Regions from separate parts of the Glutamicibacter arilaitensis Re117 genome, predicted to be linked through region 3. Evidence: predicted binding sites of a transcription regulator. Region 3 holds the regulator's gene; each other region holds the start of a gene.

Region 1 (10,048 bases), on a different replicon from region 3:
CTACTGCCTATCTAACCCGCCGTTTGGTGTGGACTGGAAAAAGCAGGAAAAGGCAGTGCGTGAAGAACACGCAGAAAAGGGGTTCGCCGGCCGCTTCGGACCAGGCTTGCCGCGTGTCTCGGACGGATCCATGCTCTTCCTGCTGCACCTGATTTCCAAAATGCGCGAACCAGCCCACGGATCCGCCGGAGGCCGTGCCGCTATCGTCCTCAACGGTTCTCCGCTGTTCACCGGTGGTGCAGGATCCGGCGAATCAAACATCCGCAAATGGATCCTGGAACGCGACTACTTGGAAGCGATTATCGCCCTGCCAACCGACATGTTCTACAACACCGGCATCAGCACCTACATTTGGGTGCTCTCCAAGGAGAAGTCCCCAGAACGCCGCAATAAGGTACAACTGGTTGATGGATCTAAACTGTTCCGGAAGATGCGCAAGGGACTGGGTTCCAAACGCAACGAACTAGGCCCAGAAGACATTCAAGCAATTGTAAGACTCTACGGCGACTTCACAGAGACCGATCAATCGAAGATCTTCAACACCACTGATTTCTTCTACCGAACCATCACCGTTGAACGCCCGCTGAAGCTGAACTTCGCCACCACCACAGAACGCATCGACACCGCCCTGGCAGCCAAGCCTTTAGGAAAGCTCACCGCCGATGCAGTAGCCGATCTACGCACTGCGTTGGATTCCATGGATGCTACCGTGCTGTGGAAAAACCGCGACAACTTCACCACGGGACTTAAAAGGACGCTCAAGGCAACTGGTGTCGAGTTGAGCACTCCGCAGCTCAAGGCCCTCATCGCCGGTCTTTCCAAACGAGACGACACTGCCGACGTCTGCACTGGGCCCAAAAGCAAGATCGAACCGGATGCTGAGCTCCGCGACACCGAAAATGTCCCTTGGAACGAGGACATCCACGCCTATATAGAACGTGAGATCAAGCCCTTTGTGCCCGATGCTTGGCTCGACGAGGAGAAGACGAAGGAAGGCTGTGAGATTCCTTTCACCCGCCACTTCTACCAATACATTCCCCCACGCCCGTTGGAAGAGATTGATGCGGATCTCGACGCGGTCCTCGGCCGCATCCGTGCACGTCTTGAGCAGGTTAAGGCATGAGTCAAAAGCCATACCCTAAGTACAAGGACAGCGGCGTTGAATGGTTGGGAGAAATACCAATCGATTGGTCGACTTTTCCTCTTTGGAATCTATTTAAGCGAACCAAGCGACTTGGTAATGGCAAAGAAGAACTCTTATCCGTCTACCGCGATTATGGTGTCGTACCTAAATCTAGTCGGAACGACAATTTCAATAAAGCGTCCGAGGATCTATCTAAATATCAGATTGTCGAAATCGGCGACCTCGTCATCAATAAGATGAAGGCTTGGCAAGGTTCCGTAGCAGTCTCCGAACACAACGGAATTGTCAGTCCTGCCTACTTCGTTTTCCGCGCGTTGGGAAAGGCTGACTCAAGGTTTATACACTTCCTCATGCGTTCAACCCCTTATTTTCAGCATTATGCATCAATCTCCGCGGGAGTGCGTCCCAACCAATGGGATCTAGATCCAGTACGCCATCGAAAAATGCCTGTCTTATTCCCTTCCTTAAGCGAACAGCGATACATCGCTGCGTATCTAGATCGTGAGACTGCTGAGATCGATGCGTTTATTGCGGATCAGGAAGAACTCATCGCCCTGCTGTCCGAGCGCCGTACAGCAACCATCACCCAAGCAGTCACCAAGGGTCTCGACCCGAAATCACGAATGAAAGACAGCAATGTCTCGAACCTTGGGTTGATACCAGCACCTTGGGCTGTGACCGGGCTCAAGCACTTCACCCTAAAGATCACCGACGGTGCCCATATTTCCCCCGAAACAGATGGAGGGATCTACGATTTTGTCTCGACTCGGGATGTTTCAGATTCGGGTATCAATTTCGAAGGATCTCTAAAAACTTCGCCAGAAACTTACGAATACATGGTTAGGACCGGGTGCCGGCCTCAAAACGGCGATGTCCTCTTCAGTAAAGACGGTACGGTGGGACGCACCGTGGTCGTCCAGGGAAATCACGATTTCGTGGTCGCTTCCTCATTAATCATCATCCGACCTGACCTTTCAAAGCTAGACCCGAACTTTCTCAATTACCTCTGCAGATCAGCCTTTGTCCAAGAACAGGTGCGTTCATTTGTCAAAGGTGCGGGCCTACCGAGGCTATCCATTGCCAACTTGCTAAGGGTTACCGGTGTTTTTCCTCCGTTAAATGAGCAACAAGAAATCGTGGATTACCTTGACCGGGAAACCACGGAGATAGACGCAGCGATTGCTGACGCTCGTGAAGCGATCGCACTGTCGAAGGAACGCCGTGCCGCAGTCATCAGTGCCGCGGTGACCGGGAAGATCGATGTCCGCGGCCTCGTAGCCCCGGCAACCAGTAACGTGGAGGCAGAGTCTGTTGGCATTGCATAACGAAATCGAGTTCGAAAACGAGATCTGCGAACACCTCGCCGCTCATGGATGGTTGTACTCCCCCACCGATGAGGGCTATGACCGCGAACGCGCGCTCTTCCCCGACGACGTGTTCGGTTGGCTGGAAGACACCGCACCGGACGAGCTAGCGAAGATCCTCAAACCTGAGCTGAACCCGACGATGCTGGCCAAGGCCAAGTTGAGGGTGCTGGACCGTCTGGCCTCGGTGATGGGTGCCGATCCGTTCAATGGCGGTGGCACCCTGAACGCCATCAAGAAACCCATTGGGGTGACCCCGGCGACGTTGCGGATGTTCCAACCCAAGCCAGCCGACGGGCTGAACCCCACCACCGTCCAACGCTACGGGCACAACCGGCTGCGTGTAATGCGCCAAGTCCACTACTCCACCACCAGCAACAAATCCCTGGACCTGGTGTTCTTCCTCAACGGCCTGCCGGTGGCCACGGTCGAGCTGAAAACAGACCTGACCCAGGACGCACAGGCTGCCCTGAAACAGTACAAGCACGACCGGAACCCCAAGGGCGAACCACTCCTCTCCTACGGGCGCGGAGCGTTGGTGCACTTCGTGGTGTCCAACCAGGAAGTGCACATGACCACGAAACTGGAAGGCCCCTCGACCCGGTTCCTGCCCTTCAACGCCGGCAAAGACAACGGGGCCGGCAACGCTCCCCGGGAAGGCACCAGCCCCACAGCATACTTCTGGGAAGACCTGCTGGACCGCGAGGCGTGGCTGACTGTGCTGGGCAAGTTCATCCACTACCGCTTCGAGGAAGACACCCACCCGATCAGCGGGAAGAAATCCTTCAAGGCTTCCACCCGGTTCCCGCGCTACCACCAGTGGCGTGCCGTCAACGCGCTGACTGCCGCAGCCCTAGCGGAGGGACCGGGCCACAACTATCTGATCCAGCACTCGGCCGGGTCGGGGAAGACCGACTCCATCGCGTGGACCGCCTACCGGTTGGCCTCGTTGCACCGGCAGGACGGGTCCAAGGTCTTTGACGGGGTCATCGTCATTTCCGATCGCACCGTCCTGGACGGGCAGCTGCAAAAAGCCATCGAACAGCTAGAGACCGTCGCTGGCGTGTTCGCCCCCATCACCCGTGGCTCCGAAGGTACCAAGTCCAAGCAGCTGGCCGAAGCGCTGCTCCATGGCCGGCAAATCATCGGCGTCACCTTGCAGACCTTCCCCCACGCCCTGGAAGAGATCCGCAAGAACAAAGGCCTGGCCGGACGCACTTATGCGATCATTGCCGATGAAGCCCATTCCTCGCAGTCCGGGGATGCCGCCAAGTCATTGAAGAAGGCCCTGACCAGTATCGGGCTGGAAGAAAGCGAGGACATCAGCGCCGAGGATGTGCTCGCCGCCGAAATGGCGGCCCGCGCTGGAGCGACCATGAACCTGTCGTTCTTCGCGTTTACCGCCACCCCCAAGGGAAAAACCATTGAGCTTTTCGGCCGGCCCGACGCGAATGGCAAGCCGGAGGTCTTCGACCTGTACTCGATGAAGCAAGCCATCGAGGAAGGGTTCATCCTCGACGTCTTGCAGAACTACACCACCTACCAAATGGCAGCCAGGATCGCCCACAACGACCAGACTGCCGCCGAGGTGGAGGTGGACCGCGACCAAGGCGCCAAGGCCCTGATGCAATGGGTGAAACTCCACCCGCATAACATCGCCCAGAAGGTCGCGATCATCGTGGAGCACTTCCGTGAGAACGTCGCCCATCATTTGGCCGGCCGCGCCAAAGCCATGGTCGTAACTTCCTCCCGCAAGGAAGCGGTCCGCTACAAGCTAGCCATCGACACATACCTGGAAGACAAGGGCTACCAAACAGAGTTGGCCGCCTTAGTCGCGTTCTCCGGCGAAGTCACCGACCCTGAATCCGGGCAAAATCCATTCACCGAACACACCATGAATCCTGGCCTCAAGGGCCGGAGCCTGACCAAGGCTTTCGGCACCGACGAATACCAGATCATGCTAGTGGCCAATAAGTTCCAAACCGGGTTCGACCAGCCTCTGCTGGTGGGCATGTATGTGGATAAGAAGCTCTCGGGCATCGCCGCAGTACAGACCCTGTCACGGCTGAACCGGGTGATCCCCGGCAAGGACACGACCTTCGTCCTGGATTTCGTCAACGACCCAAACATCATTCTCGCAGCGTTCCAGACCTACTATGAGGATGCCTCCATCCAGGAGGAATCCAACCCAGACATCATTCACGACATGATCATGAAGCTGGACTCAATGGGGATCTACAACGACCGGGACGTGGATCTGGTCGCTGAGAAGTGGGTGGCACAACGCAACCACAACGGCCTGGTATCGCACCTGCAGCCAGCCATCGACGTATTCCATCACCGCCACAAGAACGCCACATTGAATGGCAACACCCTGGAACTGGAACAGCTAGAAGAGTTCCGCAAAACCGCAGGATCCTTCAACAAGTCCTACGATTTCTTCTCGCAGATCATCGACTACGGGAACACCCGCATCGAGAAACTCGCGATCTACCTGAAACTGCTGGCCAAGGCATTACAAACCACAGCGACAGGCAACGGAGTAGACCTATCCGATGTGGTGCTCACCCACTACGCCTTGAAGAAGCAAGAAAGCCATGACCTGAAGCTCACCGCCGGGCAGGGCCAGGGACTCAAAGGGATCACGGCCGCTGGGTCAGGGGTGGTGCGGGAGAAGACCGTGGGCACGTTCGGCGCGCTGATCGAGCAGATCAACAAGCTCTTCGAAGGCACCGGGATCAGCGACGAAGACCAGATCAACGTGTTCGAATCAGTCATGCGACATGCCCAAGCCCATGAACAGCTGCAACGAGAAGCCGTGGCTAACGGTCCTCTGGACTTCAGCTCCTCCCCCACGCTGGTGGAGACCGTCGAAGAACTCATCTACACCGCAGGTGAAGGTCATCAGCAAGCTACGAACGTCCTTTTGGAGCTAGGTGGACCTGAGAAGATCGTCGAGGTCCTCCTCGCAGCAGGGCTGCAGAACCGATTACGGGACCAAGCCCAACTCGACGCGATGGCTAACGACTAAATCCTCCGGCATCCCTTTTGGAGGTTGCGTCTGTCTCAGCGCAGCCTTCACGACGGAAGACATTGATGGTCGACACCATCGATCGTGCATTATGGGACGGCCCGGGGTCGGATGAGTTCAGATCCCGTGACGAAGCGATACACAGCGATAGGAATTACCACAGGTCATACACTGCCCGCCCGGCATGTTGGGTAAACCAGAGACTGAATATTCCCTGAACAAAAAGGAACTACGGACTGATCTGCTGTGTCGAGAGTTAAGCTGGCCTTGTTTATAAGTGAAAACTAGCCTTTTCGCACGGAAGCATCCCGCAATTTTCGCGGGATGCTTCCGTGTTTAACGCACCCTAGGAACCGTCGCTACCAGCCGGTGAAGGGCCGCCGTAGAGCACGAGGCACAACATCACCTGTTCAACGGTCCTTAGACTCATGCTCCGCTTAATCTAGGCAAGGGTCGATCGGCGTCCTATCGTCGAGCATAGAGCCTCAACAATCGCGAATGAGGGAAGGACTTCAGCACATGAGCCTGCAACCCGAAGCAAGATCGACCAATGAGCCCGTGGGATTTCGCCCGCACTTCCTCACCACCATCATTGACCATCCCACTCCTAATGCCGAAATTGCCGAAGACCGGGTGCCGCGAGACGTCCCAACCTGTCATGGCACTAAACAACGCCACACTTTGAAACCTTTGAATAGAACCGTGCAGGAGGTTCAACGATCTATCGCTCGCAGCGTCCCTGCGGGGCACCGAAAACGATCATTTTTGACGGAGTTCAAAAGCAGCTAGACTAACTCAGGCATTTTCAACATTGGCAAGTAATTGTCTCCGTTCGATACTCGACATAATTTCTTCCCAGTGCCAGTCGATTGCAAAAAGTAGGACCGGATCAAGAATCTTAATGGGTTGTTCCATTTCAGTCTGCCCCCACTCGAAAAATGGTTGGGGAATCGAAATGGAGAGTGGCAGTCCTTCAGGGACTACCGTGGCTAACGTTGCCTTCATTTCCTCATGAGCAATGCCTGTCATGTTGTTCAAAGGACCATGGAGCTGCATTCGCGAAACATCTTTGGGTTCGATACCTAGAACCCTAGCGACTTCGAATTTCAGCTCTTCAAAAGTTGTGACTGGCTTCGGACCTATGTTTTTAAGCGCCTGTAAACAGATTGTGTAACCGTCATACTTTCGTTTTGACGCTGGATCCGTATAGACATTCCTCTCAGTGCCTCTCGTACCCTTGCCTGACGCAAGCTTTGCAAGCCATTTTTTGGAACTATCGTCGATAGCTGCACTATAGAACTTCTTGGGCTCACTCGGCGGAAGCAGCGGCGTAAGATGTTCTTGCTTAAAGCGAACGTTGTTCGCGTTGCGGCACAACCTAAGACTTAAGGTTTGCATAATTTGAGGACTACCATAGCTCTTCTTAGCGAGCATTTTTATGGTTTCAGGATCGGCTTGGACATTCAATTCCTTGAAACCCTTCACAGCAATTCCCTCTAGCTCATCAGTAGTCCACAGTGGAACTTGTACCGTGGCGCTTCGGCCCATGAGGTTTGCTTTATTAAAAATTTTGCTAAAGTCCCGTTCCGGAAGCGTCACAAGAAGAACGGATACTTTGTGATTGGCTATAGGTTTTAGGGCCTGAAGAATTTCTACCTTGGCCGATTGGTTCTCGATGAAGTGGAAGTCGTCTAAGACGACCAATATCGTTTTACCTTCAGCGGTCAAACCTTCGATAGCTGATGTGACGATTTCAGCAAGATCGTTTTCGAAGGTAACAGTTTTTCCACTGGTCTTCGCATGGTCGCCCGCGGCCTCAGCGTTGAAAAATCCCAAAAGGCCACGGAAAGACCACTTTGCAGTATCAGAGGTACCGTGTGAATGAGCTTCTTCTACAGGTTGGCGCAGTTTCGAAGCGAGGGCCCGCCACAAGTCTTTAGCGCCCCCTTGCAGATTCTGTGAATCGAACTTAAAAGTCAGATCTATCTTTTTCGCTGCTGTGTCGGCGATCGTCGTCTTACCGAGCTTGGTGACACCTTGCAAGCAGACAAATTTGCCGCCCTCCTCCAGATAGTCATCAATTTCATGTTCGATTTCGGTTCGCTGCACTAACGACAGCTTTGGGGATGAGCTGTTGGGGGTAAAAACCGCCGTCGCTTTTAAAGTTTCCATTGGTCTCATTATCACGGTCACACTACTTTTTGACTATCAAGTTCAAGTGTCGGAGGTTCACACTACGCTCAAATGTTAGAATATATGTTCTAAGGATAGGTGTTACAATGAAGGTTGATCGTATACAGGTATGTGAGCTGGTGGACCCGCCGCAACGAGTGCTCGCAATGGCTCTGGATAGGGTCCCGGCGGGCTATCCTTCCCCAGCCCAGGACTACTCCGATACGAAGATTGATCTATCCGAGATGCTGATCCGCGATCAAGTCTCGACGTTCATTGTGCGGGTGTCTGGTGAGTCGATGCAGGGCGCGGGGATCAGCGATGGGGATGAACTGATCGTTGACCGCAGTGTGCAGCCACGCGATGGGCACGTGGTGATTGCAGTGATCGACGGGGAAATGACCGTCAAGCGTCTCTCCACTGGCCCTGCCGGGGTGGTGCTGAAAGCAGAGAACCCGGATTATCCCGACCTGCGCGTGGCGGAATTGTCAGACTTTAGGATTTGGGGTGTAGCCACCACATGCCTCCATCACCTCTAGACTCCCCCGCTCCGCCGCAGCGGGGCGAATACATCGCTCACGTGGATGTGAACAGCTTTTATGTCTCCTGCGAAAGGGTCTTTGACCCGAAGCTCGAAGTTCGCCCGGTGATCGTGCTGTCCAATAACGACGGGTGCGCGGTCGCGCGCAGCGCCGAAGCCAAAGCCCTGGGCATTGAGATGGGTGCACCGTGGTTCAAACTCGCGGCCGACGCTGACCGCCTCGGGCTGGTCGCGAAGTCCTCTAATTACGAGCTGTACGGGGAAATGTCTGCCCGCGTCATGAAGCTTTTAGGCCGTTTCTCGGCTTGGGTGGAGGTCTATTCCATTGACGAGGCGTTCCTGGGAGTGTCCGGCACCGTGGATGAGCTGCAAGCCCTGGGTGAGCAGATCAAGTCGGAGGTGTTCCGGCTGACCGGTTTGCCCGTCTGCGTGGGGATCGCCACATCCAAGACGATGGCGAAAATGGCGAACAAGACCGCCAAACACATCAAAGAACTGGGCGGGGTGTGCGTGTGGGATCGTGCCCCAGCACAGACCACCGAGAGCCTGCTGGCGCGTCTACCGGTAGTTGAGGTGTGGGGCATCGGCCCCAGGCTGACCAAACGGCTGCGCGGCTTGGGGATCTGGACGGCTAAAGACCTCCGCAATGCGAACGAGGTACGGATCAGGGATAAGTTCTCCATCGTGCAGATGCGCACCGTGCTAGAGCTGCGCGGCATTCCCTGCATCCCGATGGAAGAAGAACGGGCGATCAAAGACCAACTAATCTTCTCCCGCTCATTTTCTGATCCGATCACCGACCGAGTGGGCATGGAGCAGGTCATGGGGATTTATGCGCAGCAGGCCTCCGCCAGATTGCACAAGCACCAGAAACAGGCCAAGATCCTCTCCGCGTGGGCGATGACCAGCTACTACAACCAGCACCAGGATCACCAGCCAGCGATCACAGTGAAACTTCCAGGGCCTACGGCTGACCCAGTAGTGCTCACCCGCGCAGCGAAACAACTACTCCCCCAGATTCTGATCGGGGTGAAATACGCGCGGGCGGGGGTGGTGGTCATGGATCTTCAACCCTGTGCCATGCAGGAAACTTTTGACCCGTTCATTTCAGCGCATGAGGCCAAACAGATTGGCCCGCTGATCCAGCAGATCCGTTCCGAGCACGGTGTGAAGTCCATCGGTTTGGGTCGGGCCGGCCTACAGCAGGGGCCGGCTTGGGAGATGCGGCGGGAGATGATGAGTCCGCGCTACACCACGCACTGGCGTGAGCTACTGACCGTGAAAGCAGCCTGAGGCTATTCGTCGTTGTCGTCACTGGTGAGCAAAAAGTCCCTGACATCCTTCTTCCGGTAGCGCCGCACCCTAGCACCGATCGAAACGGCCTTAAGCCCATATTCCTTGTTCCATTTCAGAACGGTTTGCGGCTTAACACGCATTAGATCGGCGATTTCTTCGGTCGTCGCCCATTCTGGAAGATCGGTGATCAGATCATCGACAGCTTCGGGATCGTTCATTATTTCCTTCCTCGCAGCTTTCTGTTGCAGCGCGCTTAGATGGCGTCCTGCGCGCGGGCGGTGTAGGTCAGACCGGCCCGGCGCAGCGCGTCGGCCGGGGTGCCCTCGGTCCAGTCCGGGGCTTCTCCGGTCATCGGCAAGGGCGTGTTTTTTCGGGCGAGCTCGTGCAGCTCGTCGGCGAACGGCTCCCAGGTGAGAGTGTCGGCGGGCTCGTCGATGGCTTCCACCTCGACGGTGAGCCCGCGCCTGGTCAGCTCATGGCGGATCGAGGCCAGATAGGCC
Region 2 (10,048 bases), 1.4 Mb from region 3:
TTGGTGGCCAATGATTTGGACCCCGGCAAAAATACTAGGAAATCCAAGTTCATTAATAGGCCACCGCGCAGTCCTCCCAAAGTGCCGTAGGTAATGTGTCGCAGGCTACATGTCTCTTTGGTGTTCATCTTGTCGGATTTCAAGCCATTTTTCAATGAAAGCAGACAAGAAAACAGCAATTGAACAGCTCGAAGAACAAAAGGTCTTCAGTTTGGCGTGGTTAACTGCAACTGCATGCCGGCAGGTGAGTCGCATCGCGCTATTCGTCGGCTCTTCGCGGTGCACCGTAGGCTTTAAGCCAGCGATCAATTTCGGAATCAAAGGACGGCTCATGGCCAGCAAAAAGCGTCAAGGAAAAAAGAACTCAGGCGCAGGCAACCCTGCCAAGGCAGCGGCGCGTGGACGCAGCGTTTTCCGCATCCAAGCTGAAGCGCAGGTTGATGCCCTTCGCCATGATTTCACTGCTTGGGTAGCCAACCAGGTTCCAGCGTTCTCGCCTGAACAAGCAGCTCAGGCAGCGGGCATGGAGTTGGATGTCATCGGCCAGGTCGCCGGGCAGTACGCCGAAAACGCGCGCAGCTCGAACCTGTTCGACCTGGACGTAGACGTCTTCGGGCAGTCCCTTGCCGAGCATCTGGGCAACCTGCCCGAATCCCTGGCCCCGGAGCCGATCTTCACCACGTGGCTCGATTTCTTCAGCTTCGCCCAGGACCGCCAGCTCTGGGAAGGCCCTGAGGAAAATCTCGAAGCTTTGAGCGAGATGCTCGAAGATACCCTGAACGGCTTTGCCGAAGGCGATGCGGAACTGTGCGAACTGCTGCGCGCAACCAAGCTGTTCACCCAGGTCAAGGCCTACGCTGGGACGCTGGTTGAGGGCGTTGACATGGAAGACTTCAGCCCAGAAGCGCAGGAGCCGCGCGCCAAGGTCATGCAGGCCGTTGGCCTGGATGCGCAAACCTTCGACCCAGAAGGCCCGGCTCCGCTGGCCTTCAACTACATCTGGAGTGCCGGGCGCATGTCCGTTGTCGAGTCCGAGGGCTCTGTCCTGCGCACCGACCAGGATGCTTACGACCTGCTGGTTGCCGGCGAAGAGGCTGCCAGTGCGCAGCTGCTCTTCGAAATGGCCGTTGGCTGCGTGCAGGCGCACCTGAACCCGACCTTCGATGTCGCCCTGCGCGATGAGGCCCATTACCTGGTGCTGCGCAACTTGCTGGTTACCGCATCCACCGGCCGCGAAGGCGACTTGGAAGGACTGCGCCGAAACTGCGGTCCGAAGGTCTACGATGCAGTTCTTCCCGAGGCGAAGCTCGCCATGGATTCACTGGCTGACTACGGTCTGATCACCAAGGACGGCGAGCACTACAGTATTGACGAGCGCCTTGTCCCGATCATTTCCGCTGGTATCTCCGAGGTTGAAGCCTTCTTCGAAGAAGCCGAATAGCCAACGCGGATGTTGCCCGTAGCTGCATTGCGCTGCGGGCAACACCAACCTAATAGCATCTTCTCCAGCAGCAGACAGGTGATCAGCAGTGGGCAGGGAAAACAGATCGCCATTGACGTGGCTTGCCGCATCCAGTGGACTGCTCTTCGCAGCGCTGATGCTCATCGTGGATCCGCTGATCGCGGGAACCCCATGGTGGGCCGAACCTGGGCTCTGGGTGCCATTGGCTTTCCCATTGCTGCCATGGCTGGGTGTCGCCGGGGCCATGGCCTGGCTGGGCAGCGCAGCTACGAGCTGGCTGCACGCGCTGGTTTTCAGTTTCATTGTCTTGGCGGTCGGTGTAATTCCCGGCTTTTTCTGGACGCTTCTGCTCTTTGACGCCTTCCCGGATTCCGCCAGCCCGCAGATACCCGTGGCCGTTTCGCTCTGCGCCGGTGCCACGCTAATGGTGTTGGGCCCAGTTGCAGGCGGACGTGCAATTTTCAGGCATTTGGCCAAATCCCGGCCTGCCGCTGCGAATTAGACGCTGGGGTGAAAACCCCAGTTACTAGCGAGGCTGGTCATCCTGCCGCGAGGCCGCAATGGCGATCAGCTCGCGCAGCACCGCCAGATCAATGTCCTCCAGCTTCTTCACGTACACGCAACCGGCACCCTCGGTGTACTTTCCCAACTGGGGCAGCAGCGACGCTCCTTGGGGAAGGTCCTTCAAACCATAGAGTGAGAGCTGGGCCTTGCGAGGCGAGAAGCCGGTCTTGGGCCAGATGCCGGTAGTGCGCGCATTAGCAGGGGAGATGTAGGTGTAGCTGCCGTAGCCCACGATGCTCGGCCCCCACATCACCGGTTGCTCTCCGGTGGCCTCGCGGAATATCCGATCCAGCTCGTGCCCGTCAATCCGGCGTTTTTCCGGGGTGGCAGCTTCGATGAAGTCCTCAACGCTCGCGCTATTTGGAAGGGTCTTCTGACTCGTTGGCAACTGATGCCTCCTGGGGCGTTGCGGGCGATTCGGCCTGGAAAATTGCAGAAAGCTTGCGGTACTGGCCGGTGCCCATGGCTAGCAGTGCCGCTACAACCATGATCAACCCGCCGACCAAGAAGATCAAGGCGATTCCACGTGCCTGCCCCTGTCCCACCAGCCAGCCGAAGCGCTCATCTCCCTGCGTCGAGCGCATATAGGGGATGACCAGGTACTGGGCCAATGGGGCAACCAGGAAGGCGGTAATCGGAGCCGCGGCGGCTTCCATCATCTGGGCGAAGCCGAACACCCGGCCCTGGCGGCGGAAGGCGACCACCTTCTGGATCACCGTTTGCTCCGAGGCTTCCACCGCCGGGATGAGCATCATGTAGAGCCAGATCCCCAGCACATAGAGCCAGGTCCATTCCCGGATGGTGAAGACCGCTCCGAGGAATCCCATGATGGCCACCAATAAGAGCATGGTGCGGATCGGATTGGGCCCAAGCCCGAATTTGGCAATGGCCAGTCCTCCGATGATGAAGCCGGTGGAGGCCAACCCGAAGGTGATGCCCCAGGCTTCGACCGACATGATGGTCAGCCCGTAGGGGTCCATCAAAGCCATGTAGATGCCGCCGATGAAATTGTTGAACATCGAGAAGATGATCAGCGCGAACAGGCCTGGGATCGCCATGACCGTCGTGAAGCCCAGGCGCAGGTCGCTGGTCTTTGTGAGGCCTTCTTCCTTTTCTGGCTCCTGCTCGGGGATGGAAATTCCCAGAAGGTGCAGCAATGTAATCACGACCATCGCAATTGCGATGACCAGTGTCCACCCCATCCCCAGCAGGCCGATGGACAGCCCGGAAAACACGCTGGTGATGATGAAAGCGATGCCCTGGACGGTGCCGACCAGTCCGTTGGCATTGGCGTGGCGCTCCACCGGGATCAGCAGGGTGACGGTGGTGGACAGCGCGATGCCGCGCATCTGCTCAACGATCGCACCGAACAGGATGACCAGGCAGAAGATCCAGAACTGCCAGCCGCCGATATTCAAGATGTCCTCGGTGGGCAGCCAGAGGTAGATCAGCCCGGCCAGGGCAAAGGCCACCGCGGTGACCAGTGCGGAGAACACGAACACCGACTTCTTGCGGTGATTATCCACGATGGTTCCGAAAATCATGGAGAATCCGGCGATCAGCAGCATGAAGGCGCCGCCGATGATGCCGGTGGCCATGACGTTTTCGGTTTCCAGATACACCCAGAAGGTCAGCGCGAACCACAGGTAGCTGGTGGTGAGGTTTGCGACGGCGGTATTGGCCAGGATGTGCAGGAAGGAGCGCTGGCCCTGCCGCGGAACTTCGGGGTTCTGGCTGCGGGCCGCGGGAAGGTCCGGGGCTTCTTCTTCGCGCATGGGCAAGGCTGCTTCTAAAGGTGGGCGGGAGGTCGTAGCAAAAGGATACTCCGCCGAATTCATAGGCGACAGGTGTGGATTCAGATGCTTGAAAACATAGTGATCAGATGCCTAGTCCAAGCCTAGGCATAACCCTAGTGTGACCGCCCTCACTTTCTGCCAAGGTTGAATCCATGCAAACCGGCTGCAGCGGTTTTCCCCTTAAAACGAGCCTTGAATGGACGGAGCACACCACGCCATGACTGAAACCCTGAATGAGGTATCCAGCCTGCTGGATAACGCACTGGTCGACAGCCCGGAAACCGGAGAGTTCCGCGCCAATCGAAATATCTTCACCGATGAAGAGATCTTCGAGATGGAAATGAGGCACATCTGGGAGGGCAACTGGGTTTACCTGGCCCACGAGTCCCAGATCCCCAACATCGGTGACTACTACACCACCAACATCGGCCGCCAGCCGATCATCATCTCGCGCAACTAGCAGGGTGAACTGAACGCGCTGATCAATGCCTGCAGCCACCGCGGTGCCATGGTGTGCCGCCGCAAGACTGATAGCCGCACCACCTTCACCTGCCCGTTCCACGGCTGGACCTTCAACATACTCCGGCAGGCTGCTCAAGGTCAAGGACTCGCGCGGTGCCGGCTAGCCCGAGCAGTTCAACAAGGACGGCTCGCATGACCTGACCAAGGTCGCCCGCTTCGAGAATTACCGCGGCTTCCTCTTCGGCTCGCTGAAGGAAGATGTGCTGCCCCTGGAGGAGCACCTGGGCGAGGCCACCAAGATCCTCGACATGGTGGTTGACCAGTCCGAAGTAGGCTTGGAAGTGCTGCGCGGCGCCTCGACCTACACCTATGACGGCAACTGGAAGCTGCAGGCCGAAAACGGCGCCGACGGCTACCACGTCTCTGCAACCCACTGGAACTACGCCGCCACCCAGGCCCGCCGCGCCAACGGCGAATCCTCGAACGACACCAAGATCATGGACGCCGGTGGCTGGGACAAGCAGAAGGGCGGCTACTACTCGTTCGAGAACGGCCACCTGCTGCTCTGGACCGAATGGCTGGACCCGGCCAACCGTCCGCTGGCTGAAAAGCGCGACGAGCTGGTCGCCAAGCACGGCGAGGCCAGGCCGACTGGATGATCGGCATCTCCCGCAACTTGTGTCTGTACCCGAACGTGTACCTGATGGACCAGTTCGGCTCGCAGATCCGCGTCTTCCGCCCGGTCGCCGTGGACAAGACCGAGGTCACCATCTACTGCTTCGCACCGGTGGGCGAATCCGATCAGGCCCGCGCCAACCGCATCCGGAGGAGTTAGAAGCTTCTGACTGCAATTTATTTTCATTCAGCACCACCGGGAAAAGTGTTAAGCGTCGGGAACCGGATTCTGGCCGTAGCCTGCCACGCGAGTAGCTTCGATGAGGCTGCTTCCGTCGGGTCTATAGGTGGTGTGGTGGTTCTAGTGACTGAAAAAATTTGTCACTCAAGATTCAAGCTTCGCGAAGGGGCTATCCGGTTCCGGTGTCGGGAAGATCTTCATCCTGGTCGAGGCTCAGAACTCGTCGTGTTTCCGGAGTCAACCGAACTACGGGTGTTGTTTCATCTTCAGGACGCTGAGGGCAGTGATCATTGAGATGGTCAAAGTTCTCCACGTTGCTCACGCTCTCAGGAATCGTGATTGAACGCAGGCCATGCGGTGAAATCCATGTTTTGGAACCGTCAGGACAAGCAAGGACCTTCCAGCCCAGAGCGTGCTTGAACATCTGATGCTGTTTGCATAAGAGATGCGTATTCTGCCGGGTGGTGTGCCCGCCCTGCCCATACGCTTCTATATGATCAATTTCTGAGCTATCTGCCGGACGACGACATCCGGGGAAGCCGCAATGCTGGTCGCGGTGGCGCAGCAAATCCCGCAGTCCTTGGGAAGGTCGGTACCTTTTGGGTTCCACGTCAATCGCAGCCCCGGTCCAAGGGTCTGTCAGGACCCGTTGGAATGACGGAGCATCAGCTGCGATCTTTAGAGCCACGCCTAGGGGGATCGGTCCGTAGCCTTCCAATTCAGCAAGGCCGCGAGAGGGATTGGCCAGCATTTCTAAAGCAGGAATAGTGATGGAGACCCGTGGTTTCAGCGGCATCGCTTCCGTTCCGGGCCAACCATTGAGATAGACGTCCGCGAAAGCATCGGCTTCAACCTGGGCCTGGGTGCGTGAGTCCTTAGGATCAGTGATCTGGCTGGCCACGTGTTTGATGGAGTTGTTGATTGAATGGATGACATCAGCGCTGTGATGAAGTTGCAAGGTGGCCATGCCATCCTCGTCGTTCCACATCCGGACGTTGCGGGCAGCTAACGCGTTCCTCTGCCGGTTCTCCGCTGAATCGGGATTAAGGCGGTCGTGCAGGCGTCGAGCCCGTTGGTAGATGGCTTCATCCGGGGCCGTCTTCGCCATGGGCAGCAGAATTTGTTCCATGAGCGAGATCTGCTCGGGAGAGAGATCTTGGCAGAATTTGACGATATCGTGGGCCGCCTTGACGGTGATCTCGCCTGCAGCCAGAGCCGCGAGGGTGTTCTTGCAGACATGCCGCAAGCCCTTGGCATGGAACATCCGTTTGGATACCTTGCGGTTGCTCTCGCGCAGTGCGACGGAGGATTCGGCGATGAAGTTGGAGTTGATGATCTGCTCGCTGCCGCGGTCCACGCCGTAGCATGCGGCGCTTTTCGCGGCTGCTGTTTCTTCATCGGCGGAGTGCGGGTGTTCGGTCGATATCAGGTCATTGAACGATTCGCTGACGTGTTCCACTCCGTCGGCCATGATGTAGGCGATAGCGGCTTCGGTACTGCTCTGCAGCCGCTGGATTTTCTTCAGGGCCTCCAGCGCGTCGGTAGGGCCGTTAATGGGCCCGGCATCGAAAAGCTCAAGGGCGGTCTGCTTAAGCGTCCCTAAGAACGTTTGGTGTTCGCGTTCGGCCTCCTCAGCGGAAGTCCTATGCGACTCTTCACGGGTGCCCGGTGGGCGCAGTGGAAGACGGTGTTCTCCGTCGCGGTCTTCTAGATATGCAGGAATACTCATAGTTAATTTTCCTGCTAAGCACCGACGTTTTGTTCTGATTCAAGTCGAATTGTGGGTAACTCATAGAAAGTTTATTCGACCGTAATTTCAGCTGGCGCCTTGGGGTAAATCAGCGTTTCGAGTCAGGTGGCGCAGCCTGAAAGTCTAGCTGCCGGTTGGACGAAGGGGCCGTGAAGTACCGGAAAATGCGGACCAGGTTCCAATGGCCGCCATAGTAGCGAGCAGAACGCCGGCGAGGATGCTGGCAGTGTATAGCGGTGCTTCAAGGGCGAAGGCTGCACCAGCATTCCAGTCCTCAAAGGTATCGCCCACTGAATTTATGTTGCCGAAAGCAGTGAAGAAGTACGTGGGTGCTCCTAGCGCGACAATCAGGCCCCAGAGTCCGGCGGCGACCCAGCCGGGCAGCTGGAATTTCGGGGTAAGCGTCACGAGTAGCCATGAAATCGCGAGGATGATTCCAGCGCAGGCGAAGACCCAGCCGCCGCGCGAGCTGTAGCCCTGCCCCGCGGCTGACATCGCCACGATGGTTTCATCCAAAGGAATTCCGCTGGCGGCTTCCACTGCCCAGTTGTTCGCGAGCAGGGCGCCATAAACAGCGTAAGCCGCAATTATGGCGAATCCGCTGATGGCTAGAAGTTTACGCATGTCAGTAGCCTAACCTCGCGCTGGTCAACCGAGGCATTAAATGAAGCAAGCACCGCCTCACGCCCCTCGTTGCGCGTGATGCGGTGCTTCTTCTGCTTCGGATTTACTTCACTGGGTCAAGTACGAAGTCGTAGGTGACCTGCTTGCCGTTGCCCGACTCGGCTGGCTGGACGTCCAGCAGCAGTTCCGGCTTCACGGCGCTTGCGATGTCGTCATCGTTGTGCTCGTCGCCCGGGAAGTACAGCTGGGCGGTGAGCAGCTCGTGGCCCTCGGCTGAAACCTTCAGGTGCAGATGGGCTGGTCGCCATGCGTGCCAGCCGGCAGCGGCGATCAGCTGGCCGCAGGCACCGTCGGTTGGGATCTGGTACGGAGCTGGCTGCATGGTGTTGATCTGGAAGTTGCCTTCCTCGTCGGCGATGAAGGTGCCGCGCAGGTTCCACTCCGGGATGCCGGGAGCGAACTGCGAGTAGAAGCCCTCTTCGTCTGCGTGCCACAGCTCGATCTTGGCGTTCTTCAATGCAGAGCCGTCGGTCGAGCGGACCTGGCCCTGGAAGAGCAGGTTGGTGCCCTTCTCGTCTTCGCGCATCGAGATGGTGGCAGGGGAGTTCTGGGAAGGAGCTTCGGGCACGTAGTAAGGGCCTTCGATCGAGCCCTTGTTGCCTTCGCGGTGGTCGGTAGCGACCTCTTCCACCGAGTGTTCCAGCCAAACGTCCAGGAACAGTGGCCATTCGCCGTCGTCGCCGACCTTGATCAACCATGCTTTCAGGGCGTTGAACTCGTCGTAGCTCACGCGCTCTTCGAGGATGATGTCATTGGCGGCCTTGACGAGCTTGGAAGCAAGCAGGTTCACGCGTTCGGTTGAAGCATCGACCTTGGCGAGCTTGCCGGAGTTGCGGAAGCTGTCGGTGGCGGCGTTGCCGGACTTGGCTGCAGTTGCGTCTGCTGGAGTTTCGATGGTCATGGTGACTCCCCTAAATTCTGTGGTGTGACGTACGGGGATCCATAGTGTGACCCCCGCCATCTTGGGTGATTGATATTCAATGTAATGCAGTGTTCTTGATGAGTGAAATACTTATTTGCCACCAATTGACACGTTTTGAATATCAATACTTGTGGGCTGGGACACGGTCTGGCGCCGGCGCCCTGGATGCGTTCTAGACCAGCGAATTAGGGTGCTTGGCCAGTGGGGTGACCTTGATCTTCATGTATGGATACATCGGGAATCCGCTGAGGATTTCGTGCAGCTCGTCGTTGGACTCGACGTTGTACAGCGAGTGGTTCGCGTACTCGCCGACCACGCGCCAGATGCCCTGCATCTTGCCGCTGCGCTGCAGGCTCGCGGAGTATTCCTTCTCTCGAGCCTGGAAATCGGCGACCTGCTCGGCGGTCAAGTGATCTGGGAAAACAACGTCCATACGGGCAAGGAACAACATGGTGCATCTCCTTTAGTTCGAGGTGGAAAGTACGTGGTCCTGGCGGTAACGCGCCAGCTTGGATTCGTCGATCGCCGCTCCCACGCCGGGCACGGTGCGTACCGAAATGCGGCCGTTGACGATCTGCAGTGGTTCGGCCAGCAGGTCATCGGCCATGTCCAGGAAGTTGGACAGTTCGCCGGCGCGGCGGCTGGTGGCTTCGAAGGCGGCGCCGAAGGTGACGGTGGCCAGCGAGCCGACCTGGGTGTCGATCTGATTGCCCATGGTGACATCCACGCCCAGTCCGGTGCACAGGCCCAGGATCTCGGTGGCTTCGGTGAAGCCCGAACGGGCGGTCTTGATGCAGATCGCGTTGGCGCCGCCGGAGAGCAGCTCGCGCGAGGCATCGCCCGCGGTGGGCGCGGACTCGTCGGCGACGATCGGGATCGGGGAGCGTTCGACCAGACGGCGTCGGCTCATCGCTTCCTTGGCATCGCACGGCTCTTCGAGCAGGCTCAGGCCCAGGCCCTCGGTCTGGCGCAGCACCTCCATGGACTCGTTCGCGCTCCAGCCGCGGTTGGCGTCCAGGTAGAGCTCCACGTCCTCGCCCAGCCCTTCGCGCAGCACGCGACAGGCCTCGATGTCCAGGGCGAGCGGGCGGCGGCCGACCTTGAGCTTGAAGGTGGTGATGCCGTACTGCTCACCGAAGCGCAGGGCCTCGTCGAGCAGTTCCCGGGCCGGCTTGAAGCCGAGCATGTGGCTCACGCGCATCGAGTCGGTGAAGCCGCCGAGCAGCTTGTGCGCCGGGGTGCCCAGCGCCTGGCCGATGGCATCCCAGACGGCGATGTCCAGCGCGCCCTTGGCCACCTGGTTGTGGATGGTCCGATCCAGCACCTGACGGATCTTCGCGCGGTCCATGATGTCCACGCCGATCAGCTGCGGGGCGAAAACGTCCTGCACGATCGCGACGATGGACTTCTGGGTTTCGCCGTAGGTGTACGGGCGCGGTGGCGCGTCGGCGGTGCCGATCACGCCCTCATCGGTGTGCACGCGGATGAGCACGTGGTCCGCGGTGTGCACCTCGCCGCTGGCAAAGCGCAGCGGGTGGTTGTACGGAATGGC
Region 3 (10,048 bases):
TGTTTGGATCACCATGGTAGCTTGCAAGCATGCAACTACTCGAACAACCGGTGATCGATGCCGGTGCCTACCGGCTCCGGCCGTTCCAGCACAGCGATATCCCCACGGTTCGGCAGGCATCGGCGGATAGCTACATCACGCAAATCACTACCGTCCCGGTTCAGGGAACCGAAGCTGAGTACGCGGACTTCATCGAACGACAGCACCGCAGGGTCGCTGAAGGCAGCGGGTACTCATTTGCCATCGCAGAAGCCACCACAGATCGCGCCGTGGGCCAGATCGGCTTCTGGCTGCGCAATGCCAACCACGGGAGAGCCAGCATCGGATACTGGACCGCACCGGAGTACCGCAGGCGCTCGGTTGCCAAGCACACATTGGAAGCTCTGGCCCGCTGGGGCTTGGAACATCCTGGAATCGAGCGGGTTGAGCTCTATGTTGAGCCGTGGAACGAGGGGTCTTGGCGGACCGCTGAGGCTTGCGGCTTCCAATGCGAAGGGCTGATGCGCAGCTGGGAACAGGTAGGCGCCACCCGCAGGGACATGTACATGTACTCGCGGCTGAAGGATACGGCCAGCGCCTAGGCGATAGGTTCCAGTCGCTGGCGCCGCGCACGGCGTACCCGTCGGCGGATCTGCTGGGCAATCAGCGCAACCACCACTACGAAGCTGGCCATGGCACCGATCCCGATAAATGCTGGAGCGGCTCCGAAGGTGTCCACGAAGATGCCGGTGATCGGCGAACCCAATGCGGTACCAGCGGTCATTGCCGAGCCGTACCAGCCCATCGCCTCGCCACGGCGCTTCTCGGCCACCAGATCGGTGAGCCATTCCGAAGCCGCCGACAAGGTTGGCGCGCAGAGGAAACCTGGCAAGGCTGAGAACAATGCCAACGACCAGGTATCCCAAGCGAAGTACATCGGAATGGTCAGAATTGCCATGCTCAGCAGCAGGACCAGTGGTGAAATGACCCGCTTCATCGAACCGTAGATCAAGCCGCCAATCAGCGAAGCACCGCACCAGAACAGGAATACCAGGCCCAGCTGGTGGCTTTCCTGCGAGGCATCCAATTCAGCCACGATGGCTACCTCGGTGCCGGTCAACAGCATGCCGGCTCCCGCCGAAGCGATGAAGACCGCCAGCACCGAAGCACTGACCCAGTTGAAGCGATTCTTGAAAGCACGGCCCCGCTGCTTGATTCTCGCGCGGGCAGACTTCATGCCCGCCGCGATCAGCTCGCCCTCCACTTCATGCACGCCCATGGGCGCTGCTGCGATGAAGCTCGCTTCGGCGCCCAAGCGTTCTTCGTGGACATTGGCCCGAGTGGCAAGCGCCTTGGGGTCATCACTGCGCGTGGGCGGATTGAGGATCATGAGCGCCAGTCCCGCAACCGTGGAGGTCACGCCGATCACGCTCAGGCCGATCACGCTGCTGATCTGCGTGGCCACAATGCCTGCACTGGCCGGTCCAACAATGAAGACCAATTCGGTGGCGGTCGCATCCAAGGCAAAGGCGGTACGGCGTTGCTCGCCGGTAGTCATGATGCCAAGTGCGGTACGCACTACCGAGAAAACCGGCAGAGCGAAAAGGCCGCCGATGAACGCCAGCGGGTAGACCCAGACCAGCGGAACATGCGGCACCGTGCACCACACGAGGGTTTCCACGATGACCGACGGGATCATCGCCCGACGCAGTCCCCAGATATCTACCCGGGCGCCGCGCCACGGAGCACCAATGGCGATGCCCAGCGTCATTACCGCGGTGACCAGGCCAGCTGATACCCACGATTGGTCGAGGTTGTTCACCAGGTGCAGGAGCAGCAGCATGCTCAATGCAGAGTGCGGAAGGCGGGCAATCATGCCGATCAGCAACAACAATGAGATCTGCGGTTGACGCAAAATCTGCCAATAGCTTTTCATGCCCGGAAAGTTCCTTACCTAATCACAAGGAGCCCGCCGGCTTAGTTCGGCGCGCTGTGCAAACTGAGTTCAAGAGAATCCACTGCTTCAGCGAATTCGGTGTTTTGGGACAATCGTCCGTGTAGTGCGCGAGTAGTTTCGCGTGCATCGTCCTGACTCGTGCCAGGAGCGAAAATAAGCTGCAGGTTCAGCTCCGGGCCAGGACCTCCCCCAAGGACGACCTGGCCGTCCTTGCTTCGGGAGCCTACTCCCTTGCCCGGGGCCACCTTGACGGTCCGCAACTGGTTGAAATCCTCAATTGCATTTTGGACCAGGCTAGCGACCTGCTGGCTTTGATAGCTTGGAATCCAGTCCACCTGCTTGGCGAGGGTCCAAAGCCCCGGTCGTCGCAGCACGAATGTGAAATCGCTTCCCGGATCAAGGACTAGCAGCTGGCATTCTTCGCTCACTGCAGACAGCGCGGCGCGTGGGGCATACACTGCTACCGGCCGCGCTTCCTTATGCCAAGCCTGCAAACGTTCCACAGTGGTGAAGATTGGCAGAGCCATACGGCCATCTGGAGCCTTGATCTTCACCAGGGCCATGTCCGCTTCCTTATCGGATGCGAAACCGTGCTCCGTCATGGCTTCTTCACCGAGCTGAGCTACCACTGCGACGAAAACCCTGGCGTTGGCCAGTGATTTATGCACTTCGCTCTCCCCCGCGCTGCCTTCACGCAGGGCGGTGAGTGCGGCGAGGACATTTGCGTCGGCTTTGCCGTCGTCCTTGTCGAAGTTATGCAGTGGGTTGCCTTCGCCGCTGAGATCTCGGCCTTCCCAGTCCTGACCGGCTGAGTCGGTTTGAGAGCCTGCCTGTGCCAGCGCGGCAACGATATGTCCCGGCAGATGGCGTTTAGGTGCAGATGGCGGTTGCTCAGTACTCATAGGATCCATGCTATCTGTGGTTTCAAGGTTGGTGCAGTGAAGTTCTAAAACTGTGTTCATGAGGTTGGACACCCCGCCGCCAGCACTTCAGATTTCCATTCGCTGCTCACGCGTGAGGATATTTGCCTAGGCGGCAGAGCACGGCGATTCTGCTTCGCATAGAGGAAAAGGCGATTCAAAAGCGTGAGCTTCTGAATCGCCTTTTCCAAAGACTGCGTGGAGCCTAGCGGCGCCCAGCAACATCCAATGCTTCTTGCAGCGTGAACTGGCCCGAGTACAGGGCCTTGCCCATGATGGCACCTTCGATGCCTTCTGGAACGAGTTCGCGCAGAACGCGCAGGTCCTCCAGCGAGGAGATGCCTCCCGAAGCAACGATTGGCTTGCTCGTCTTAGTTGCGATCTCCCGCAACAATTCAACGTTCGGTCCTCGCAGGGTGCCATCCTTGGTCACGTCGGTCACGACGTAGCGGGCACAGCCGGCATCTTCAAGGCGTGCCAGCACGTCCCAGAGGTCGCCGCCGTCCTTGGTCCAGCCGTGGCCGGACAAAGTGGTGCCGCGAACGTCCATGCCCACCGCGATCTTGTCGCCGTGGCGTGCAATGGCCTGCTTGGTCCATTCAGGGTTTTCCAGTGCTGCGGTACCAAGGTTGACTCGGGTTGCGCCAAATTCAAGTGCCCGATCCAAAGAAGCATCGTCGCGGATGCCGCCGGAGAGCTCGACCTTGATGTTCAGTTCCTTGGCGATGCGCTGGACAATGTCCACGTTGCTGCCACGGTCAAAGGCCGCGTCCAGGTCAACCAGATGCAGCCATTCTGCTCCGGCGTTCTGCCACGAAAGCGCCGCTTCCAGCGGATCGCCGTATCCGGTTTCCGAACCGGCTTCGCCCTGAACCAGGCGTACTGCCTGGCCGCCAGCGATATCTACAGCAGGCAAAAGCTCGAGAATTGGTTGCTCGCTCATGATGTCCTTTGTGAAGAAGTAATGAATTTAGTAGGTCAAGGTCCAGGCGGCGATGAGGCTCAGGCCTGCAAGCACCCACAACGCGATGATCCATGAGATGTGGGCTTTCTGGCTCTTAAGCGAGATCGCTCCACCTGCGAGGAAGGCACCGACAACGCCCAGAATTAGGGTCCACATCTTTAGAGCGTCCCCAACCAGTTGCGAAGCAGCTGAGCTCCAGCATCGCCGGACTTCTCAGGGTGGAACTGCACCGCCGAAAGCGGGCCGTTCTCAACGGCTGCCACGAACGGCGTGCCATGCGTTGACCAGGTCACCTGTGGTGGGGTCATCGCTGGCTGGGTGACATCGAATGCCCAGTGCAGCACGGCGTAGGAGTGCACGAAGTAGAATCGTTCATCTTCGATGCCAGCAAAGAGCTTGGAGCCTTCGGGCGGGCGTACGGTGTTCCAGCCCATGTGCGGGATGACCTCGGACTGCAGTCGTTCGACTTTGCCTGGCCATTCTCCAATGCCCTCAGTTTTCGCACCGTGCTCCACGCCTTCTTCGAAAAAGACCTGGTGGCCGACGCAAATACCCAGTACCGGCAAGCCGCCAGCGATACGGCGGCCAATCCAGCGCAGCGCACCGGTTTCTGTCAGCTGTTCCATCACCGAGGCGTACGCGCCCACGCCGGGAACGACCAGCCCGTCGGCAGCCACAATCTTCTTTGGATCAGCGGTCAATTCCACTTCGGCACCGGCAGCTTCCAAAGCGCGCACGGCCGAGCGCACGTTGCCTGAACCGTAGTCCAGAACAACTACAGTTTTCTTTTCCACTTACAGGGCACCCTTCGTGGATGGGATCTTGTCGCCCATGCGCTCATCGCGCTCTACTGCTTCGCGCAGGGCGCGGGCAAAGGACTTGAACTGCGCTTCGACGATATGGTGCGGATCGCGACCCGAGAGCACCTCGATGTGCGCGCAGATCTGCGCGTGGAAGGTGATGGCTTCAAAGACGTGACGGGTCATCGAACCAGTGAAGTGACCGCCGATCAGGTGATATTCCTGGCCTGCTGGTTCACCGGAGTGCACCAGGTATGGGCGGCCCGACACGTCGACGACCGAGCGGGACAGTGCTTCATCCAGTGGCGCATAGGAGGTGCCGAAGCGGCGGATGCCGGCCTTATTGCCAAGTGCAACGCGCAATACTTCACCAATGGTGATGGCAGTGTCTTCAACCGTGTGGTGAACATCGATATGGGTATCACCGGTGGCGCGCACGGTGAGGTCGATGAGCGAATGCTTGGATAGCGCAGTCAGCATGTGGTCATAGAACGGCACCGAGGTGCTGATCTCAGAGACACCGGTACCATCGAGGTCCAGTTCAACGAATACGGACGATTCGCTGGTGACGCGTTCCATGCGGGCGCGGCGTGCACCAATCAATTCGGCAGACATGTCTTCCTTCGCTTGTCTTGGATTACTTCTGTGAGCCGAGCAGTTCGGCAAGCCGTTCTAAGAAGGCTGTGGTTTCGGATTCGGTTCCTGCAGTGACGCGCAGGGTTCCCGGGATTCCATTGTCGCGGATGATGATGCCGGCTTCCAACAGCCCTTCCCAAATAGCATGGGGATCTTCAACACCACCAAAGAACACGAAATTGGAATCGGAGACCGAAGGCTTGAGGCCAAGTTCCTTCAGTCGGGTGACAATACGGTCGCGTTGCGACTTGATGTCTTCAACTTGGGCCAGCAACAGCTCAATGTTCTTCAACGCGGCAATGGCGGTCGCTTGGGTAACTGCCGAGAGGTGGTACGGCAACCGCACCAACCGGATCGCGTCAGTAACTTCAGGAGCTGCAGCCAAATAGCCTACGCGTGCGCCGGCCAGCCCGAAGGCTTTGGACATGGTGCGCGAGACGATCAAACGCTGGCGGCCATCGAGCAAGGTCAGTGCGGATTTGGTGCTGGCCAATGAGAACTCTGCGTAGGCTTCGTCGACGATCAGCACGCCGTCATGCTCGCTCAGGGCTTCATACACTTCGGTGATGACGTCCAGGCCAAGCGCCGTGCCGGTGGGGTTGTTGGGCGAGCAGAGGAATACGATATTCGGCTTGTGCTCGCGGACCTGTGCGGCCGCGGATTCAGCGGACAGGGTGAAATCTGCAGCGCGCGTTCCGGCAATGTAAGACGTGTCTGTTCCACTAGCAAGCAGTGGGTACATGGAGTAGGTAGGAGCGAAGCTCATCAGCGAACGGCCAGGACCGCCAAAGGCTTGCAGGATTTGCTGAAGGATTTCGTTGGAGCCGTTAGCAGCCCAGATATTTTCCTTGGTCAGCGAATGCCCCAGGTAATCGGCGAGCAATTCACGCAGTTCGGTGAATTCGCGGTCCGGGTAGCGGTTCAACGTTGCCGCAGCCTTAGCCACTTCTTGGGAAATGGCGTCTACGACTGTTGGTGGCAACGGATGGGTGTTCTCGTTGACGTTCAGCTGAATGGGCACATCAATTTGTGGTGCGCCATAAGGGGATAGCCCGCGGAGATTCTCACGCAAGGGCAGCTGACTCAAAAGTTCACTGCGGTCATTCACGCATCAAGTCTACGTGCGCAGTGTGCCTGCAGGTGAATCCGCTACGAGGGCAGGTAACAAACCTGAGGCAGGTGGTGCAAGCTAGCCGGCGAGGACCGGAATGGACAAGGTCTCGCCGATCTGGATTTCGCTGCTGTTCAACGCGTTCAATTCTGCGATGTGGTCGACTGCGGAGGTTACGTCATAGCCAGTGGCGTATTCCCGTGCCAGACTCCACAGGGTATCTCCTGGAATAACGGTGACGTCCACGGTTTCGATTCCCGCCGGAGTGTTCGCTGCAGCATGCGCGTCGGAAGAAAACATTGCGATGAAGAACGCTGCTGCGACGGTGAGTGCAAAAATAGGCAGTCCAACCAGCACGGCCCATCCGCGGCGGTTGATGCGGATCTTCAGTGGCGTCTGGGTCTGATTTGAGTCAAGTGCGACGGTAGCCATGACTTTGTCTCCTCAAAAAATTCAAGTGATGCGAATGTGTATTCGAAACTATCGATTCGAAAACTTGTTCTAACTTCGTATATCTGTTCTAACAGAGGTTTGCAGGACTTGTCCAGAAGTTTTCGAACAAATCTTTGAAAGAAGCTCGCTTATCTACTAAGATTTCGAAGTAGACGAGCAATGAAAACATCACACCATCTAGCTCCGACAGTTTGGACTTACGAACTTTCGAATATTTGCTAGGGAAGGCAAAATCTCATGTCAGCTTCACAACGCACTCCCCGATCGAATGCACGTTCGCTGACGATACGCCAAAAGAAGATCCTGGAGACGATCCAGCGGTCTATCGGCAAGAACGGCTATCCACCATCGATGCGTGAGATTGGCGACGCAGTTGGCCTCAAGAGCCTTTCGAGCGTGACTCACCAGTTGAGCCAGTTGGAAAAGCTGGGCTACATCCGTCGCGATCCACGCCGTCCGCGCGCCATGGAAATCCTGCTCCCGCTGCAGCTGGCCGAAGATTCAGAGGCTGCTGAAGCTTCGAAACCAGCAGAGCCGGTCATCAACGAAGACGCCAAGATCATTGAGCTGAGCACTTCCGCTGACACGACCATGGTCCCGCTGGTAGGTCGCATTGCCGCTGGTGGCCCAATCCTGGCCGAACAATCCGTCGAAGATGTTTTCTCGTTGCCTCGTCAGCTCGTTGGACATGGCGAATTGTTCATGCTCAAGGTATCCGGCGATTCAATGGTTGACGCTGCGATTTGCGATGGCGACTGGGTAGTTGTCCGTCGCCAGCAGACGGCAGACAACGGGGATATCGTCGCAGCACTGCTCGACGAAGAAGCCACGGTCAAGACGTTCCGCCAGCGCGATGGGCATACGTGGTTGCTTCCGCAGAACTCGCGCTACGAACCAATTTTGGGCGATGCAGCAACCATTATGGGACGTGTCGTCTCCGTGATGCGCTCACTCTAATAGTTGCCCCTCGATTGCGCTGGTGCTTGGCACCAGCGCAATCTTCGTTTGATGCGCTAGCGCCCAGTGCTTGATTCGAGGCCGGCCGCGGCGCAGAAGATCATCCAACGCTGCACTGCTGCTGAAAGCCGGCGTGGCTCTTGGTCTTTTAGATGATGCGAGGTCGCCATGACCAGCGTCTTGGCGGTGTCGCGGCTAGAGGCCTCCAACCGCTCATCGGTGGCGGCAAGAGCCAGGTAGCGGCAGAGGATCCCCGCAAACAGATTGCCATCTCCTCCATGGTTGAATGCCAGCACCCCTGATTCTGAGGCCAGGGACTGCGCGGTCGCTTTGATCAGCACCTGGGCATGAGCCAGGTCCGCAGGTTCGCCGAGCTCAAGCAATGCACCAAGGACGGTTCCCTGGTTATAACTGTAGACCGCTGGTTCCAGCCGGTGTCCGCGTTCATTTATCCGCAGTCCGTCCAAGTACAGCCCGTGTTCAGAGCTGAACAGCTTAGCTTCCAGCCATTGCAGAAGCTCACGCGAGATATCCTTCTGTCCTGTACGGGCGAAGAACAATGCCGCTGGCGCGTTAGCGGGCGTGTTTTTGAAGTCCCGCTTCCTGGACCAGTACAGGCCACCGTCCAGTACATCATCCTTGCCTTGATGAAGCTGCTTGCCCAGCACTCGCACTGCCAGCTGTGCATGCTTGTTCTTCTTACCGGACGCCTCATGGGTGAACCGAACCAAGCGTTCGCTGGCCAGGGCCAGCCATGCCATATCGTGGAAAAAATAGTTGGGCAGGACCCCGAAGTTCCGCAGGTGGATGCCACGCAATAAGGCGTTGGCCAGGGCTAGTGCTTCGCCAGCCAGCTTGTCGTTGCCTTCATTCAGGTACGCGTAGCCATCATCGATGATGGCATCCAGGTAATGAGCCTGCCACCAGTAGTTCCATTCACTGAAGGGATGCGAGAGCCCGTTGAGGTCGCTGAGCATGCTTCCATCGAGCAATCGTTGCGCTGTGCTGTAGCTGCGTCCAATCCACGTTCCAGGCAACCCCATGAGGCGATGCCCAAAGCGAGCGTGGGTATCGATCGCGGTTTGATGTGCCAATACCTGCATGGAATCCATGGCGCCTTTCCGACTCAAGAATTATCGCTTCTAATGCCGACATTAGCGCATCAGGAAACCTTCAAGCCGCTGGCGGTTAAATGACTTGAGCTGCCCCTTATCCAAGGGCAGCTCAGAATCATATGTTGGCAATGGCTGTTATTCGCCCGGGTTCAGACGCTTGAGAACACCGGAGATGACCTTCTTATCAACCGTTGGCCACATCGGCGGCAAGGTAGCTTTCAAGAAGCTTCCGTACCGTGCCGTGGCCATCCGCGAATCAAGGATCGCTACAACGCCCTTGTCCCCAACCGAGCGGATCAAGCGCCCAGCACCCTGGGCCAGGCGGATCGCCGCGTGCGTCGCGGCAACCTGCATGAACCCATTGCCACCGTGTTTGGCTACGTCCTCAGAACGGGCCTTGGAGATGGGATCATCGGGGCGCGGGAAAGGGATCTTGTCGATGATCACCAGGCGGCACGAATCACCGGGCACGTCCACGCCCTGCCACAGGGTCATGGTTCCAAAGAGGCAGGTGTCCCGTTCGCTGCTGAATTGCTCGACCAGTGATTTCATGCTGGCTTCGCCCTGGCACAAGATTTCGACGTCCAGGCGCTCGCGCAAGATGCTGGCTGCTTCTTCTGCAGAACGCTTGGAAGTGAACAACGCCAAGGCGCCGCCACCCGAGGACTTGATCAGGTCTTCAATCTCATCCAAGGTCTCGGCCGCTAGCTGACGGCCGGGCTTCGGCAGGTGCTTGGCGACATAGAGGATGCCCTGCTTCGGGTAATCGAAGGGACTGCCCACGTCCACGCCGGTCCAAGAGGGTGCGCCAGCACCCATCAAGCCCAGGGAACCTGCGACTGAATCAAACTGCGATCCGATGGCCAACGTGGCGCTGGTCAAGATGACCGTGCGTCCGTCGAACAGGCCTTCGCGCAACTTGCCGGCTACCGACAGTGGCGCCACGTTCAAGGTGGCCGGCTGAGTTTCATCAGCCTCGACGTAGCCTCGGCCTTCGACGAATTCGCGTGGACGGGTGGTGTAGAGGACCTCGCGCCGCTCTTCGCATTCGAGCATGCGAATCGCATCATCCATAACGGCTTGCAGCTGGGAGCGTGCGGTCTGCCGACCGCCATCGGCCGGCGCATTGGCTTCCGGCTTGGACAATGCCAGCGCC

The links. The regulator LexA, encoded in region 3, represses DNA repair genes until DNA is damaged. The targets are predictions, from matches to a motif close to TCGAACANNTGTTCGA.
Region 1: the regulator LexA is predicted to act here: its motif matches at 7,788-7,803, upstream of AARI_RS00045 (LexA family protein).
Region 2: the regulator LexA is predicted to act here: its motif matches at 6,933-6,948, upstream of AARI_RS17680 (HNH endonuclease signature motif containing protein).

What each region holds. Positions count from the first base shown of each region.
Region 1 covers NC_014549.1:2,749-12,796, reverse strand. The annotation lists gene AARI_RS00065 (type I restriction-modification system subunit M) at 1-1,123, shown strand, start outside; gene AARI_RS00060 (restriction endonuclease subunit S) at 1,120-2,469, shown strand; gene AARI_RS00055 (type I restriction endonuclease subunit R) at 2,456-5,539, shown strand; gene AARI_RS19490 (hypothetical protein) at 6,059-6,328, shown strand; gene AARI_RS00050 (DNA polymerase III subunit delta) at 6,335-7,711, opposite strand; gene AARI_RS00045 (LexA family protein) at 7,879-8,250, shown strand; gene AARI_RS00040 (Y-family DNA polymerase) at 8,232-9,545, shown strand; gene AARI_RS00035 (helix-turn-helix domain-containing protein) at 9,548-9,766, opposite strand; gene AARI_RS00030 (hypothetical protein) at 9,802-10,048, opposite strand, start outside.
Region 2 covers NC_014550.1:3,710,600-3,720,647, reverse strand. The annotation lists gene AARI_RS17705 (hypothetical protein) at 332-1,441, shown strand; gene AARI_RS17700 (hypothetical protein) at 1,554-1,964, shown strand; gene AARI_RS17695 (DUF1801 domain-containing protein) at 1,989-2,414, opposite strand; gene AARI_RS17690 (MFS transporter) at 2,383-3,801, opposite strand; gene AARI_RS20330 (Rieske (2Fe-2S) protein) at 4,040-4,282, shown strand; gene AARI_RS20325 (Rieske 2Fe-2S domain-containing protein) at 4,292-4,480, shown strand; gene AARI_RS20320 (SRPBCC family protein) at 4,545-4,943, shown strand; gene AARI_RS20315 (SRPBCC family protein) at 4,940-5,119, shown strand; gene AARI_RS17680 (HNH endonuclease signature motif containing protein) at 5,310-6,869, opposite strand; gene AARI_RS17675 (hypothetical protein) at 7,014-7,514, opposite strand; gene catA (catechol 1,2-dioxygenase) at 7,618-8,475, opposite strand; gene catC (muconolactone Delta-isomerase) at 8,669-8,947, opposite strand; gene AARI_RS17660 (enolase C-terminal domain-like protein) at 8,960-10,048, opposite strand, start outside.
Region 3 covers NC_014550.1:1,235,522-1,245,569, reverse strand. The annotation lists gene AARI_RS06195 (GNAT family N-acetyltransferase) at 30-581, shown strand; gene AARI_RS06190 (MFS transporter) at 578-1,915, opposite strand; gene AARI_RS06185 (SseB family protein) at 1,957-2,838, opposite strand; gene priA (bifunctional 1-(5-phosphoribosyl)-5-((5-phosphoribosylamino)methylideneamino)imidazole-4-carboxamide isomerase/phosphoribosylanthranilate isomerase PriA) at 3,062-3,799, opposite strand; gene AARI_RS19890 (hypothetical protein) at 3,827-3,976, opposite strand; gene hisH (imidazole glycerol phosphate synthase subunit HisH) at 3,979-4,614, opposite strand; gene hisB (imidazoleglycerol-phosphate dehydratase HisB) at 4,615-5,235, opposite strand; gene AARI_RS06165 (histidinol-phosphate transaminase) at 5,258-6,364, opposite strand; gene AARI_RS06160 (LysM peptidoglycan-binding domain-containing protein) at 6,446-6,799, opposite strand; gene lexA (transcriptional repressor LexA) at 7,058-7,777, shown strand; gene AARI_RS06150 (glycoside hydrolase family 76 protein) at 7,834-8,889, opposite strand; gene AARI_RS06145 (ATP-dependent DNA helicase) at 9,028-10,048, opposite strand, start outside.